4 regions of the Kitasatospora sp. NPDC041917 genome follow, and region 4 is predicted to be linked to each of the others. Evidence: riboswitches for the same ligand, from Rfam matches in the RefSeq annotation. Region 4 holds a riboswitch; each other region holds the start of a gene.
What was found. A riboswitch is a leader RNA that binds a small molecule or an ion and turns the genes downstream of it on or off. The one in region 4 is predicted to bind cyclic di-AMP.

Region 1 (3,610 bases), on a different contig from region 4:
TCAAACCATCCTCATGCTGTGAGACATCTCACGCGCCCCAGGTGCAACGCCGGCGCCCTCGGGTCGCGTCGAGGCAACCACCGGCGGTCGCGCGGGGATTGGGAGCGGAATGTCCGGATTGTAGGCAAAGTGCCCGGACCGGTGCCGGAGACGCACCGGCCTCCGGACCGCGACCGCGTGAAACCCACGCGGCAGCCGACTGCAAGCCGGACGGGCAGATGTCCTACGATCTCCGGCATGAGCACCGCAGCCATCCCGGGCGCGCCACTGCCCGTCCGTACTCCAGGCTCCCGTGCGCGGGGGCGCCACCGTCGTCCCGAGCGCCCCGAGATCCCGGCCGGCGCCCCGGCCCTGGTGCTCGCCGTGCCCGCGACCGCCGGGCCCGAGTCCCGCTCGGTCGTCGAGGAGTTGCTCTCGATCGTCCGCACCGAGCAGAACGGCGTCCGGACCGCGGTCGGCTACCTGCCCGGCAACGGCGGCGAGGGCGCGGGCGGCGAGGACCGCACCGTGGCCGAGCTGCTGGCCATGGCGGCCGAGGCCGGACTGCCGACGCCCGTCCTGGTGCCGCTGGTGCCCGGCCCGCACACCTTCCTGACCGAGCTTCACGCGCTCGCCGCCGAGTACGGCGCGCCCGTCACCGACCCGCTGGGCCCGCACCCGCTGCTGGCCGAGGCCGTGCACGTCCGGCTGTCCGAGGCCGGGCTGGCCCGGGCCGACCGCGCCCGGCTGTTCGCCATCGCGACCGCCGCGGACGGCGTGGTGCTGACCACCGTCGGCGGCGAGGACGCGGCCGCGGCAGCCGGCATCACCGGCGTGCTGCTGGCCGCCCGACTGGCCGTGCCGGTCGTCGCCGCCGCGCTCGACGTGCCCGGCTCGGTGGCCGCGGCCGTCAACCACCTCAGGGACACCGGCTCGCAGCGCCCGGCGCTGGCCCCGCTGGTGATCGGCCCGGAGGCGGACTCCGAGCTGCTCGCCACCGCCGCCGAGGAGACCGGCTGCCCGTCGGCCGCGCCGCTGGGCTCGTACCCGTCGGTCGGCCAGCTGATCGCCTCCACCTACCTGGCGGCGCTGCCCGCGCCGTCCCCGGAGGACCTGGCACGGGCCGAGGCGGAGGCGGCGGCCGCCGAGGCCGAGGGGGCTCTGGAGGGCGTCCGCGGCGCCCACGCGGCCTCCCAGGGGCCCGCAGGGCGGTAGTCGACGACGCGCGCCGGTTGGCGCGCACCGAAGGGCCCGGAACGGCATGCGTTCCGGGCCCTTCGGTTTTGCTCCGCCGGTCCATGGCCGTCCCGCGCGGAAGTCGGACGGCGATGAAGTGGAATGTCCGTTCTGGCCTATTTGAAAGGAAATAGGAAACGCGGTCGCGGGCGCTCGCATCACGACCGCCGCAGCATCTGCCCGGGCGCTCCGGCCCGCGATTCGACGCGCCGTCACACCACTTCTGAAGTGCTGCCAGTTGTGGGCTTCCACAACAGGGTTGCCTGAAAACGATCATTTGCGATCATGGGGAGCGGCAATTTTGGCAGTTCCCACTAAACCGTGATGCGCATCACAGCAGTTTGCAGTTTGAACTTAAGTCTGATTAACGTGCTCCCCGTTCGTGACCACACGAACCCGGTTCATCCGCGACGCCGAGTCCTGCCGTCGGATGTCCTGGCAGCGCGAAATCGCACCACGGCAGGAGCGGGGGACCCACAGGTAAGTCGCCCCGGACCGATCTCCGGAACGGTCCAGGGCTAGGGGTGAAGCCGCGCCCACAGCGCGGCCGGGCAACTCCAGCCCGAATCCGACAGCTCACCTCGCAGGCGTGGGAGAGGACCGCGTCTTCATGCTGCCCACCAACGGCACTCGTCTGTCCAGCCGCACCCGTCGCGTGATCGCCGCCCTCGGCGTCGCGGGCGTCGGCCTCACCGTCCCCTGCATCGCCTCCGGCACCGCCTCCGCCGCCACCGTCGCCACCTGGGACAAGGTCGCCCAGTGCGAGAGCGGCGGCAACTGGAGCATCAACACGGGCAACGGCTTCTACGGCGGCCTCCAGTTCACCTCCAGCACCTGGTCCGCCTTCGGCGGCACCGCCTTCGCGGCGCGCGCCGACCTGGCCACCAAGGACCAGCAGATCGCCGTCGCCGAGAAGGTCCTCGCCTCGCAGGGCCCCGGCGCCTGGCCGGTGTGCTCGGTCCAGGCCGGCCTCACCAAGGGCGGCGCCGCGGCCGCCGTCGACACCTCGGCGGGCTCCACCGCGGGCTCGACCGCCGCCAAGCCCGCGCAGAGCGCCAAGCCGGCCGCCCCGGCCGCCAAGCCCGCTCCGCAGACCCAGGCCCCGGCCGCAAAGCCCGCCGCGCCCTCCGCGCCCTCCCAGGACGGCACGCAGGCCAGCACCGACTCCGCCGCCTCCGGAAACCGGAGCGACTGGGTCCAGAAGCGCCAGCAGCAGGCCCAGAACGGCGACTACACCGTGGTCGAGGGCGACTGGCTGTCCGCGATCGCCGACCAGCACAAGGTGCAGGGCGGCTGGCAGCGGCTGTACGAGCTCAACCGCGGCACCCTGACCGAGGGTCCGGACAGCATCTACCCGGGCCAGCAGCTGTCCTTCGGCGGCAACGGCCAGGCCCAGGCCGGCCAGTCCGCCACCGGCAAGTCCGGCTCGGACTTCACCTGGTTCGACCGCTCGCAGAAGTCCGGCCAGTCCGCGAACGGCGGTGCCGTGAACGCCCAGCCGACCGCGCAGGCCCAGACCCCGGCCGCCAAGCCGTCCACCAAGCCCGCTCCCCAGACCCAGGCTCCGGCCCAGACCCAGGCTCCGGCCGCCACCGGCAGCATGGCCGCCGCGGTCTCCTTCGCCGAGTCGAAGGTCGGTCAGGCGTACGTCTACGGCGGCACCGGTAACGGTGGCTGGGACTGCTCCGGCCTGACCCAGGCCGCGCTGCGCGCCGCGGGCGTCTCCGTCCCGCGCGTCGCCGCCGACCAGGCCGCCGCCAGCACCCACGTCTCGCTGGACAGCCTCCAGCCGGGCGACCTGCTGTTCTGGTCCAACAACGGCAAGGACTCCGGCGTCTACCACGTCGCGATCTACGTCGGCAACGGCAAGTACGTCGAGGCCGCCAACCCGAGCTCGGGCGTCCGCGAGCAGAGCATCGCCAACTGGGCCCCGGACTTCGCCGGCCGGGTCTGAGAACAGCGAACAGCCGACAGTCGACGGATAACAGCTGACAGATAACAGATTTCATCATCTGTCAGCTGTCGTCCGAACGTTGACCGCCCACGCCCCCGGGGAGAGTCTGGTCGCTCCTCCCCGGGGGTTCCGGCATGCCTCCGGCCGTACCTCGTGGCAAATCCCCGCGGTGAATCCCCGTGCTGAATCCCCATGGCGAATCACCGTGGTGAATCCCCGCCCCAACGGGCATGCTGCTGCTCTGCACCCGAGGAGGAGTCACATGGCCCAGGTCACCGTCACCCTCGACGCGAACCTCGCGATCGACGCGATGTTGCTCTCCGGCACCAAGAACCCGCAGGACGCCGTCGAACTGGTCCTGCGCGACTACCTGGCCCGCGGCCGCCGTACCGAGACCCGTACCGGCGAGGCGGCCGACGGGCACCGACCGACCGTCGACCG
Region 2 (3,610 bases), on a different contig from region 4:
TGCGACCGCGGTCGCCCTCTCCGCGCAGGTGGCCGCGCACGCCGCGCCGCAGCCGAACAAAACGGACGTCAAAGCGCAGATCGACCAGCTCCAGGAGGAGCAGGAGCAGGCGGCGGAGAAGTACAACGGCGCCAAGGAGCGGGCCGACCAGCTGCGCAAGCAGGCCGACCAGCTGCAGGACCAGGTGGCCCGCAGCCAGGAGCAGATGACCCAGCTCCAGGGCGGTCTCGCCGAGGTGGCGGGCGAGCAGTACCGCACCGGCGGCATCGACCCGTCCGTCCAGCTGATGCTCACCTCCGACCCGTCCGGCTACCTGGAGAAGGCCTCCACCGTCCAGCAGGCCAGCAGCAGCCAGGCCGAGGCGCTCAAGGGGCTGCTGGACCAGCAGCGCCGGCTGGACCAGGAGAAGGTCGAGGCCTCCGCCGTGCTCGCCTCGCTGGACACCACCACCAAGGACCTGAACCAGGCCAAGGCGGACGTCAACACCAAGCTGAAGGCCGCCCAGGACCTGCTGAACTCGCTGAGCGCCACCGACCGCGCCGCGCTGAAGGCCCAGCAGGCGCAGGACGACCGCGCCTCCCGCGGCAGCGACCGGGTCGACCTCAGCAGCCTGCCGCCGGCCAGCGGCTACGCGGCCGTGGCGATGGCCAAGGCGATGAGCAAGCAGGGCTCGCCGTACGTGTGGGGCGCCACCGGCTCGACCACCTTCGACTGCTCGGGCCTGATGGTCTGGGCGTACGGGCAGGCGGGCGTCTCGCTGCCGCGCACCTCGCAGGAGCAGGGCCACTACGGCACCCGGGTGCCCTCGCTGGACCAGGCCCAGCCGGGCGACCTGGTGGTCTACGGCAACGACATGCACCACGTCGGGATGTACATCGGCAACGGCATGGTGGTCCACGCGCCGCACACCGGTGACGTGGTGAAGGTGATGAAGGCCGACGCGATGTCGATCAACACCATCCGCCGGGTCTGACGGCCCGACACGCCCGCGAGGCCCCTCCGGGGGCTGTGAAAAGCGCCACCCCTCGCGCGGGGGTGGCGTTCGGCTTTCCGCCCCTTCGCGGCCACATGCTGAGAACTGATCAGCCTTCTGTGTGCCAGTGGTCACCATCGGTCATTTTCACAGAAGAACTTGGGAAATCTTCGGTCTTTTTTCTGACAAGGATTTGAACGGATCACGGTTCAGTTACTAGGGTCGTGCCCTGAACCACCGCACTGTCGATCGCCCAGCCAGGGTGGCGGCGGTGGTTACCGTCGAGTTCGTGAGGCAGCGGGGCAGGTCGAAGCGACTGCCCGACAGGGGAGCCCAGTGGTTTGGGGGCGCTGCGGAGCGGAGCCGGGGAACCACGTTCCTCCGGGGTGAATCGACGCCAGGTCGGCCGATGGAACGGCCGTGAGGCGTCGTAGGGCATGCTTCCGGCCCGAACCCGTCAGCTCACCCGGTAGGCGGACGTAGGAAGAAGGAGTCCGCCTTCGTGGCGTCCCATCGTCGTCCCAAGCCCGCAGGCCGCGCCCGGGTCTCGATCCTGACCGGTGTCGCCGCGGCAGCCGTCGTCCTCTCCGCTCAAGGTGCCCACGCCGACCCGCAGCCGACCAAGGAACAGGTCAAGGGGCAGGTCGACCAGCTCAACGAGCAGGCCGAGATCGCGACCGAGAACTACAACGCGGCCCAGGCCAAGCAGCAGGAGCTGGAGAAGCAGGTCTCCGGCATGCAGGACCAGGTGGCCCGTCAGCAGGCCCAGGTCACCGAGCTCCAGGGCGGCCTGGCCGAGATCGCCGGCGAGCAGTACCGCAACGGGGGCATATCCCCGACCGTCCAGCTGATGTTCTCCTCCAGCCCGGACACCTTCCTCAGCCAGGCCGACGCGCTGAACCAGGCCGGCAGCACCCAGAAGGGTCAGCTGAAGGAGCTCCAGGAGCAGCAGCGCAAGCTCGACCAGGACCGCAACGAGGCCCAGGGCAAGCTCGCCGAGCTGGAGTCGACCACCCAGCAGCTGAAGGCCTCCAAGGAGGAGGTCCAGGGCAAGCTGAAGGCGGCCCAGGACCTGCTCAACACGCTGACCGAGCAGGAGCGCCAGGCGCTGCGCCAGGCCGAGGAGAAGGCCGCGGCCGACGCCAAGGCCAAGGCCGACGCCGCCCAGGCCCAGCAGCAGCAGGCCGACCGCGCCTCCCGCGACAACAGCCGCGGCGACCTCGCGACCGGCTCGTCCGGCTCGTCCGCCTCGACCGCCTCCTCCCCGGTGAAGGTGGCCCCGGGCAGCTCGCGCGGTGCCGCCGCGCTCTCGGCCGCCGCCTCCAAGATCGGCAGCCCGTACGTCTGGGGCGCCACCGGCCCGGGCTCCTTCGACTGCTCCGGCCTGATGGTCTGGGCGTTCAACCAGGCGGGCGTGTCGCTGCCGCGCACCTCGCAGGCGCAGGCCTCGGCCGGCACCCGGATCGGCTCGGACATCTCCCAGGCCCAGCCCGGCGACCTGCTGATCTTCTACACCGACGCCCACCACGTCGGCATCTACGCGGGCAATGGCCAGGTGCTGCACGCGCCCAAGCCGGGCGCGTCGGTGCGCTACGAGGCCGTCACCAACATGCCGCTGGCCTCCATCGTGCGGGTCTGATCACCGCTCGGACGCTTCCAGGCCCGGCCTCCCCCAGGGGAGGCCGGGCCTGCGGTTTTTCCTGCGGTTTTTCCCGAGGGCCGATCAAATGTCCGACAACAGCCTGAATATTCTGGTTGGCAGGGGTTTGGACTCGCTTGCCCTGACTCGCTAACGTCTGCCACCGGACTCCCGCTCGACGGCCGCCCGTCCCGGTGCGGCGGCGGGAGCCGCGCCGCAGGATTGGAGCCGCTGCCGCCATGCCCGTGCACCGCCGTTCCCAACTGCTCGCCCGGGCGCTGGTGCTGACCGCGGCCGCCGCCACCGCCCTGGGTGTGGCCGCCGGAGGCAGCGCCCAGGCCGCCCCCGGCAGCCCCGACCCGGGCGACCGCCAGGACGTCAAGACGCAGGTGGAACAGCTGTACGACGAGGCCGAGCAGGCGTCCGAGAAGGCCAACGCGGCGCAGGAGGCCCAGCGGCGGCTCCAGGGCGAGACCACGATCCTCCAGGGCGAGATCGCCGTGGCCCAGGACCAGCTCAACGGGCTGCGGGGCGACCTCGCGACGGTGGCCGGGGCCGAGTACCGCGGCGGCGGGATGACCCAGACCGCCCAGCTCATCCTCTCGCCCGACCCGGAGGGTTACCTGTCCCGCGCCCGCGCCCTGGGCCAGGCCGCCGCGCGCCAGCAGGAGACCCTGCACGAGCTGGTCGCCCGGCAGCGTCGGCTCGACCAGCGCCGGACCGAGGCGGCCGGCAAGCTCGACGAGCTGGACCGGACCCGCCGCTCGCTCGCCGACAGCAAGCAGCAGATCCAGCAGCGGCTGGCCAGCGCGCAGAAGCTGCTGAACGGTCTGGGCGCCGCCGAGCGGGCCCGGCTGACGGTCCAGGACGCCCGGGACGCCGAGCAGCGCGCCACCCGGGGCACCGACCGGCTGGACCTCGGCACCGCCCCGCCCGCCTCCGAGCGCGGGGCCGCCGCGCTGGCCGCCGCGGTGCGGATGATCGGCTCCCCGTACGTC
Region 3 (3,610 bases), on a different contig from region 4:
AGAACGCGCCGGCCGCGGTGATGTGCCGGGCCATCGCCACGTACCCGACCGAGAACACCGTCAGCACCACGGTCGCCACGATGTACGCGGCGGGCGCGCCGGCGCCGTTGCCCTGCCCGACGATGATCGGCAGGTTGCCCGTCATCGCGGTGATCGGGGCGGCGGTGGCGAGTGCCATGAACACCACGCCGACCAGGCCGACCGAGTCCGCCTTCAGCCGGTCGACGCCGCCCGTCCCCGGCCGCTCCCGCCCGGCCCTCTCCCCCGCCACGTCCCCGCTCCGGACCGCCATCCGGCCTCCTCGCCTCCCGGACCCGCCCGACCGCCGGACCGGCCGGACGCTGACCGTCCGACAGCATGGCGCGCCGGAGCAGCCCAGCGATCGGGCCGACGGCCCGCCGGAGCAGTCGAGTTGACGCCACGTTCGACCGGTCGAACGACGCTCCGGAACCCGCCGGACGGCCGGGGCACGACCGGACGGGCCCGGAAACGGCAGCGGCCGGCCCGGCCGCACGAGGAGGTCCTCGTACGGCCGGGCCGGCCTGGGCGTGTCCCGCGCCCATGTCCGCCGTGCGGCGATCACCCGGTCGAGCGGTCACCCGACATGACCATCCCGGAGGATCGATTCGCCCCGCAGCAGCGGTGGTTCCGAAAACCCTCGGGGCTCAGCGGCCCCGGGTCAGAGCGCGACGCCGTGCGCGCGCAGGTAGGCGACCGGGTTGATGTCCGAGCCGTACTCCGAGCCGTTGCGGATCTCGAAGTGCAGGTGCGGGCCCGTCACGTTGCCGGTGGCGCCGGAGAGGCCGATCTGCTGGCCGACGGTGACGGCCTGACCGATCCTCACGCCGATCGAGGAGAGGTGCGCGTACTCGGCGTAGTGGCCGTCGGCGAGCTTGATCTCGACCTCGTTGCCGTAGGCGCCGCCGTTGCCGGCCTTGACCACGACGCCGTTGGCGACGGCGCGCAGCGGGGTGCCGGTGGAGGCGACGAAGTCCTGGCCGGTGTGGTGGCCGGAGGCCCACATCGAGCCGGCCACGCCGTAGGCGGTGCCGAGCTTCGGGTTGGCCAGCGGGGCGACGAAGCCGGAGGTGGCGGCGGCGACCGGAGTGGCGGTCACGACCGCGGCCGGAGCGGCGACCTGCAGCTGGGTCTGGAGCTGGGCGGAGGGCTTGGCGGCCTCGGTCTTCACCTGGACCTGGGCCTGCGGCTTGGCGGCCTGGGTCGCCGGAGCGGCCGGCTGGGCGGGCTTCGCCGGGGCGGCCGGCTTGGCCGGGGCGGCGTCGGCGGCCGGCGCGGCGGCGTGGCCCGACAGCGCGAGCTGCTGGCCCGGGAAGATCAGGTTCGGGTTGGCACCGACGACCGAGCGGTTCTGCTCGTACAGCGCGTGCCAGCCGCCCTCGACGTTCTTGGCGTCGGCGATCTTGGACAGGGTGTCGCCGCTGACGACGCGGTAGCTCTCCTGCGCGGCCGGGGTGGCCGGGGCAGCGGCCGGCGCGGCCGACTTGGCGTCCGTGGAGGCGGCGGCCTGCGCGGCCGGGGCGGCCGGAACGGTGTGGGCCTGGGCGCTCACCGCGGTGACGAGCGGGAGGGCGAAGGAGACACCGGTGACGGCGGTCGCGATGCCGATACGGGCGGCGCGGGGCAGGGCGATACGACGAGCCTGAGCAGGCATGGAATTTTCCTCTCCGACGCCTGCGAGGTGAGCTGTCGGGTTCGGGCTGGAGTTGCCCGGCCGCATGCGCGGCTTCACCCCTAGCCGGTCCTGGACGCCCGCGCCCTGAGGCGCGAACTCCGGTCCGGCGACTTACCTGTGGGTCCCCCGCTCCTGCCGTACAGAGTTCGTTTCGAACCACCGGGCAGCGGCAGGACTCGGCGTTCCACCCGGTGGATCCGTCCGGACTGGCCGGGCGGTCGCTGAACTAAAACCCATCCGTTCGGGTGAAGCAATGTCGATCTCTTGAAAGGGCAACCATCTCCCCCGTTCCGGTGACCCTCCGCAGACCGGGCCCCACGGTGCGTACACAACCCATTCACCCCCCGCCACTGATCCACGACCCTGCGCCGAGATCGGCGACGGACCGCAGTCACCCGTTCACGCACCGCCGACCGTCAACACACCCACCGGTGACCCTTGTCACGTGCGCCCCGGCAGCGCAGGATTCGCCCGTGGCCACCTCCGAGGCCGGCACCCTGCGCCTGGGCACCGCGCAGGGTCGCTGGGTACTACTGGCGACCGTGCTCGGCTCCAGCATGGCGATGCTCGACGGCACCGTGGTGAACGTCGCCCTGCCCCGGATCGGCGCCGACCTCGGCGCCTCCCTGGCGTCCCTGCAATGGACTCTGAACGCCTATCTGCTCACCCTGGCGGGCCTGATCCTGCTCGGCGGCGCGCTCGGCGACCGGTACGGGCGGCGCAAGGTCTTCCTGATCGGCGTGGTCTGGTTCGCCATCGCCTCCGCGGCCTGCGCCGCGGCGCCGAACATCCACGTGCTGATCGCCGCCCGCGCCGTCCAGGGCATCGGCGGGGCGCTGCTCACCCCCGGCTCGCTCGCCATGCTCCAGGCCGTCTTCCACCCCGACGACCGCTCGGCCGCGGTCGGGCTCTGGTCCGGCCTCGGCGGGGTGTCCGCCGCGATCGGCCCCTTCCTCGGCGGCTGGCTGGTGGACGGCCCCGGCTGGCGCTGGATCTTCCTGTTGAACCTGCCGCTCGCCGCCGCCGTGATCGCGGTGACCACCCGGTCGGTGCCGGAGACCCGGGACGAGGCCGCCACCGGCCGCTTCGACGTGCTCGGCGCCGTGCTCGCCGCCCTCGCGCTCGGCGCGATCACCTACGCGCTGACCGCGGCGGGCGAGGGCCTGTCCCCGGCGGTCTGGGTCAGCGGGGTGATCGGGGTGGTGCTCGGCGTCGCCTTCGTGGCCGTCGAGCGCCGGGCGCCCGAACCGATGCTGCCGCTCGGGCTGTTCTCCTCCCGGCTGTTCACCGCGGTGAACCTGGTCACCCTGTGCGTGTACGCGGCGTTCAGCGGCGTCTTCTTCCTGCTGGTGGTGCAGCTCCAGATCGTGTCCGGGTTCTCGCCGCTGGTCTCGGGCTTCGCCCTGGTGCCGATCACCGTGCTGATGCTGGCGCTGTCCGCGCGCGCCGGGCGCCTCGGCAAACGGATCGGCCCGCGCGTCCCGCTGACCGTCGGCCCCCTGCTGTGCGCCGCCGGGGTGCTGCTGATGCTGCGCATCGGCCCCGGCTCCTCGTACTGGGTGGACGTGCTGCCCGCCGTCACGGTGATGGGCTGCGGGATGACGCTGCTGGTCGCGCCGCTGACGGCGACCGTGCTGGCCGCCGTCGAGGTCCGGCACGCCGGCATCGCCAGCGGGGTCAACAACGCCGCCGCCCGCGCGGCCGGCCTGCTCGCGGTGGCCGCCCTGCCGGCGCTGGCCGGGCTGAGCGGCGACGCCTACCGGGTGCCCGCCGCAGTCGACTCCGCCTTCCACACCGCGATGCTGATCTGCGCGGGCCTCCTGGTGGCCGGCGGGCTGATCGCCTCCGCGACCGTACGGGGCAATGTGCTCGCCCCCGAGGAGCAGCCGGTGGCCGAGCCGAACTGCGACTGGCCGT
Region 4 (3,610 bases):
CCGGGGGAGCGGCAGGCGGACCTGATGACCCACCTGCTGAACATCGACCCGCCGGACCACACCCGGCTGCGCAGGCTGGTGTCGAAGGCGTTCACCCCGCGCCGGGTGGCCGAGTTCGAGCCGCGGGTGCAGCAGCTCACCGACCGGCTGATCGACGGCTTCGCGCAGCGCGGTTCGGCGGACCTGATCCACGAGTTCGCCTTCCCGCTCCCCATCTACGCGATCTGCGACATGCTGGGCGTGCCGGCCGAGGACCAGGACGACTTCCGGGACTGGGCCGGGATGATGGTGCGCCACACGAAGCCGGGCCACGGCGGCGGCCGGCGCGGCGGCGTGGGGCGGGCGGTGAAGCGGATGCGGGCGTACCTGCTGGAGCTGATCCACCGCAAGCGCGCGGACCTCGGGGACGACCTGATCTCGGGCCTGATCCGGGCCAGTGACCACGGTGAGCACCTGACCGAGAACGAGGCCGCGGCGATGGCCTTCATCCTCCTGTTCGCGGGTTTCGAGACCACCGTGAACCTGATCGGCAACGGCACGTACGCCCTGCTGCGCAATCCGGAGCAGCGCCGGTTGCTGCAGGAGTCGGTGGCCCGCGGGGAGAGCGCGCTGCTGGAGACCGGGATCGAGGAACTCCTGCGCTACGACGGACCGGTGGAGATGGCGACCTGGCGGTTCGCGACCCGTCCGCTGGCCATCGGCGGGGTGGACATCCCGGTCGGCGACCCGGTGCTGGTGGTGCTCGCCGCGGCGGACCGCGACCCGGCCCGGTTCGCGGCCGAGAACACCCTGGACCTGGCCCGGGCGGACAACCCCCACCTGGGCTTCGGGCACGGCATCCACTACTGCATCGGCGCTCCGCTCGCCCGCTTGGAGGGTCGTGCCGCGCTGACCACGCTGCTTTCCCGGCTGCCCGATCTCCGGCTCGCGGAAAGCGCGGACGACCTGCGGTGGCGCGGTGGTCTGATCATGCGTGGGCTGCGCGAACTCCCGGTGGAATTCAGTCCGGAGAGCCGTTCCCCGCACGCCTCTCCGCAGGCCTCTCCGCAGACCCCTCCGCACGCTCCTTCGCAGGCCTCTCCGCAGGCCTCGCCGAACACTCCCGCCACGCCTCCGACGTGCTGAGATCGCACTGACGGGACGTCGCGAACCACCTGCTGACGGGGGTGTGAACACCCATCAATCCGGACATAACACCGCCGTTGGTAGGCGATCGAACACGCGCCGTAATTATTGTGTGATATCGACGATATGAGCTTGTGATTGGTCTGATGATCTGTCTACTCTCCCTGGAGTTCGCAGCTGCGGACCTCGTACGCGGAACGCCGAGTCCTGCCCGCCGCGCCACGGGAAACCGACCAGAACCCTGGGCAGGGGCGGGGGAACCAGGTTTGTTGCCGTCTCCCCACGGCTTGGGGTGAAGCCGCCCGAGCGGAATCGTTTCCGCGTACGGCGGCCGGGCCACCTCCCGGTCCGAACCCGACAGCTCACCTCGCAGGCGTGCGGAGAGGGACCTCTTCATGCTGTTCGTTGGAACTGGCCGTCACCGTCGTCGCACCCAGGCCGAGAAGGCCATCGCCGTCGCCGGTGTGGCCGGCGTCGGACTCGCGATGCCGCTCCTCACCGCCACCGGCGCCTCCGCCGCCCCCGCCTCCACCTGGGACGCCGTCGCCCAGTGCGAGGCCGGTGGCAACTGGAGCATCAACACCGGCAACGGCTTCTACGGCGGCCTCCAGTTCACCTCCAGCACCTGGAAGGCGTACGGCGGCACCGCCTACGCGCCGCAGGCCAACCAGGCCAGCAAGGCCCAGCAGATCTCGGTCGCCGAGAAGGTGCTGGCCTCGCAGGGCCCGGGCGCCTGGCCGGTCTGCTCCCAGAAGGCCGGTCTGACCAAGGGTGGTGCCCCGGCCGCGGTCGACACCTCCTCGGACGCCAAGCCGCAGTCCGCCCCCAAGCAGCAGACCCCGAAGCCCGCCGCCAAGCCGGCCGAGAAGCCGGTCGCGCAGCAGCCCGCCGCCCAGAAGCAGACCCCGAAGCCCGCCGCGCAGCCGGTCCAGCAGGCCGCCCCGCAGCAGCAGGCGCAGCCGCAGACCCCGGGCTTCTCCGGCAAGGCCGGCTGGGACGCCGACGCCAAGGTGTACTGGTACCAGAGCAACGGCGCCTGGTACTGGACCAGCCACCAGAGCGTCTACCAGCAGTACGCCGGCCAGGCCGCCGCCCAGCCGCAGTACGCCCCGCAGGCCGCGCAGTCGGCCCCGCAGACCACCGGCCACGACTACACCGTCCGCGCCGGTGACACCCTGTCGACCATCGCCGCCGCCCAGGGCGTGTCCGGCGGCTGGCACGCGCTGTACGAGCAGAACCACGGCACGGTCGGCGGCGACCCGAACCTGATCATGCCCGGCCAGGTGCTGCACCTCGGCTGAGCCGGCCCGCTCGACGCCGGCTCGCTCGACGCCGGCTCGCTCGACGCCGGCCCGCCCGCCGCACCCGGCGCCGACGCCGCCTCACCCCGCCGTCCGAAGGGGACCGGTCCTACCGGTCCCCTTCGTCCGCATTCGCCCGCTCCGGTGGGACAAGCTGGGACAAGCAGGTGAACTACCGGTGGGTAGTGGGGCCACACGCTGAGACGGGACCGAGGCGGACGTGGCCCCGGGAGCCCGGGCGGTTAGGCTCTGGTCGTAACGACTCCGCAATCGTCCTGCTGACAGCACCACCGTCAGACCGGACCCTGCTTCCGCAAGGAGATGCCTCGTGCCGTCCATCGATGTCGTCGTAGCCCGTGAGATCCTCGACTCCCGCGGCAACCCCACGGTCGAGGTCGAGGTCGGCCTCGACGACGGCAGCACGGGTCGTGCCGCTGTCCCGTCGGGTGCTTCCACCGGTGCCTTCGAGGCGCTGGAGCTGCGTGACGGTGACAAGAACCGCTACTTCGGCAAGGGCGTCGAGAAGGCCGTCCTGGCCGTCATCGAGCAGATCGGCCCGGAGCTGGTCGGCTACGACGCCACCGAGCAGCGCCTGATCGACCAGGCCATGCTGGACCTGGACGCCACCCCGGACAAGTCCTCGCTCGGCGCCAACGCCATCCTGGGCGTCTCGCTGGCCGTCGCGCACGCCGCCTCCGAGGCCAGCGACCTGCCGCTGTTCCGCTACCTGGGCGGCCCGAACGCGCACGTCCTGCCGGTCCCGATGATGAACATCCTCAACGGTGGGTCGCACGCGGACTCCAACGTCGACATCCAGGAGTTCATGATCGCCCCGATCGGCGCGGAGTCCTTCTCCGAGGCCGTCCGCTGGGGCGTCGAGGTCTACCACACGCTCAAGGGCGTGCTGAAGGAGCGCGGCCTGTCCACGGGTCTGGGTGACGAGGGCGGCTTCGCCCCGAACCTGGACTCCAACCGCGAGGCCCTGGACCTCATCGTCGAGGCCATCGAGAAGGCCGGCTACGTGCCCGGCCGTGACGTCGCGCTGGCCCTGGACGTCGCCTCCTCCGAGTTCTACGAGGACGGCGCCTACCAGTTCGAGGGCAAGGACCTCACCGCCGCCGAGCTCATCGAGTACTACGCCGAGCTGGTCGCCGCCTACCCGCTGGTCTCCATCGAGGACCCGC

Region 1: it holds a riboswitch for cyclic di-AMP, as region 4 does, so the genes downstream of both, ACZ6EM_RS39090 (transglycosylase family protein) here and ACZ6EM_RS25475 (LysM peptidoglycan-binding domain-containing protein) in region 4, are expected to answer to the same signal.
Region 2: it holds a riboswitch for cyclic di-AMP, as region 4 does, so the genes downstream of both, ACZ6EM_RS27095 (C40 family peptidase) here and ACZ6EM_RS25475 (LysM peptidoglycan-binding domain-containing protein) in region 4, are expected to answer to the same signal.
Region 3: it holds a riboswitch for cyclic di-AMP, as region 4 does, so the genes downstream of both, ACZ6EM_RS32805 (M23 family metallopeptidase) here and ACZ6EM_RS25475 (LysM peptidoglycan-binding domain-containing protein) in region 4, are expected to answer to the same signal.

The regions. Positions count from the first base shown of each region.
Region 1 covers NZ_JBVJBI010000070.1:8,773-12,382, reverse strand. The annotation lists gene ACZ6EM_RS39095 (sirohydrochlorin chelatase family protein) at 238-1,194, shown strand; cyclic di-AMP (ydaO/yuaA leader) riboswitch at 1,648-1,818, shown strand; gene ACZ6EM_RS39090 (transglycosylase family protein) at 1,805-3,169, shown strand; gene ACZ6EM_RS39085 (hypothetical protein) at 3,432-3,610, shown strand, end outside.
Region 2 covers NZ_JBVJBI010000025.1:101,745-105,354, forward strand. The annotation lists gene ACZ6EM_RS27090 (C40 family peptidase) at 1-973, shown strand, start outside; cyclic di-AMP (ydaO/yuaA leader) riboswitch at 1,312-1,465, shown strand; gene ACZ6EM_RS27095 (C40 family peptidase) at 1,476-2,612, shown strand; gene ACZ6EM_RS27100 (C40 family peptidase) at 2,852-3,610, shown strand, end outside.
Region 3 covers NZ_JBVJBI010000040.1:38,401-42,010, reverse strand. The annotation lists gene ACZ6EM_RS32810 (APC family permease) at 1-292, opposite strand, end outside; gene ACZ6EM_RS32805 (M23 family metallopeptidase) at 680-1,672, opposite strand; cyclic di-AMP (ydaO/yuaA leader) riboswitch at 1,675-1,812, opposite strand; gene ACZ6EM_RS32800 (MFS transporter) at 2,167-3,610, shown strand, end outside.
Region 4 covers NZ_JBVJBI010000022.1:125,843-129,452, forward strand. The annotation lists gene ACZ6EM_RS25470 (cytochrome P450 family protein) at 1-1,125, shown strand, start outside; cyclic di-AMP (ydaO/yuaA leader) riboswitch at 1,347-1,515, shown strand; gene ACZ6EM_RS25475 (LysM peptidoglycan-binding domain-containing protein) at 1,521-2,426, shown strand; gene eno (phosphopyruvate hydratase) at 2,755-3,610, shown strand, end outside.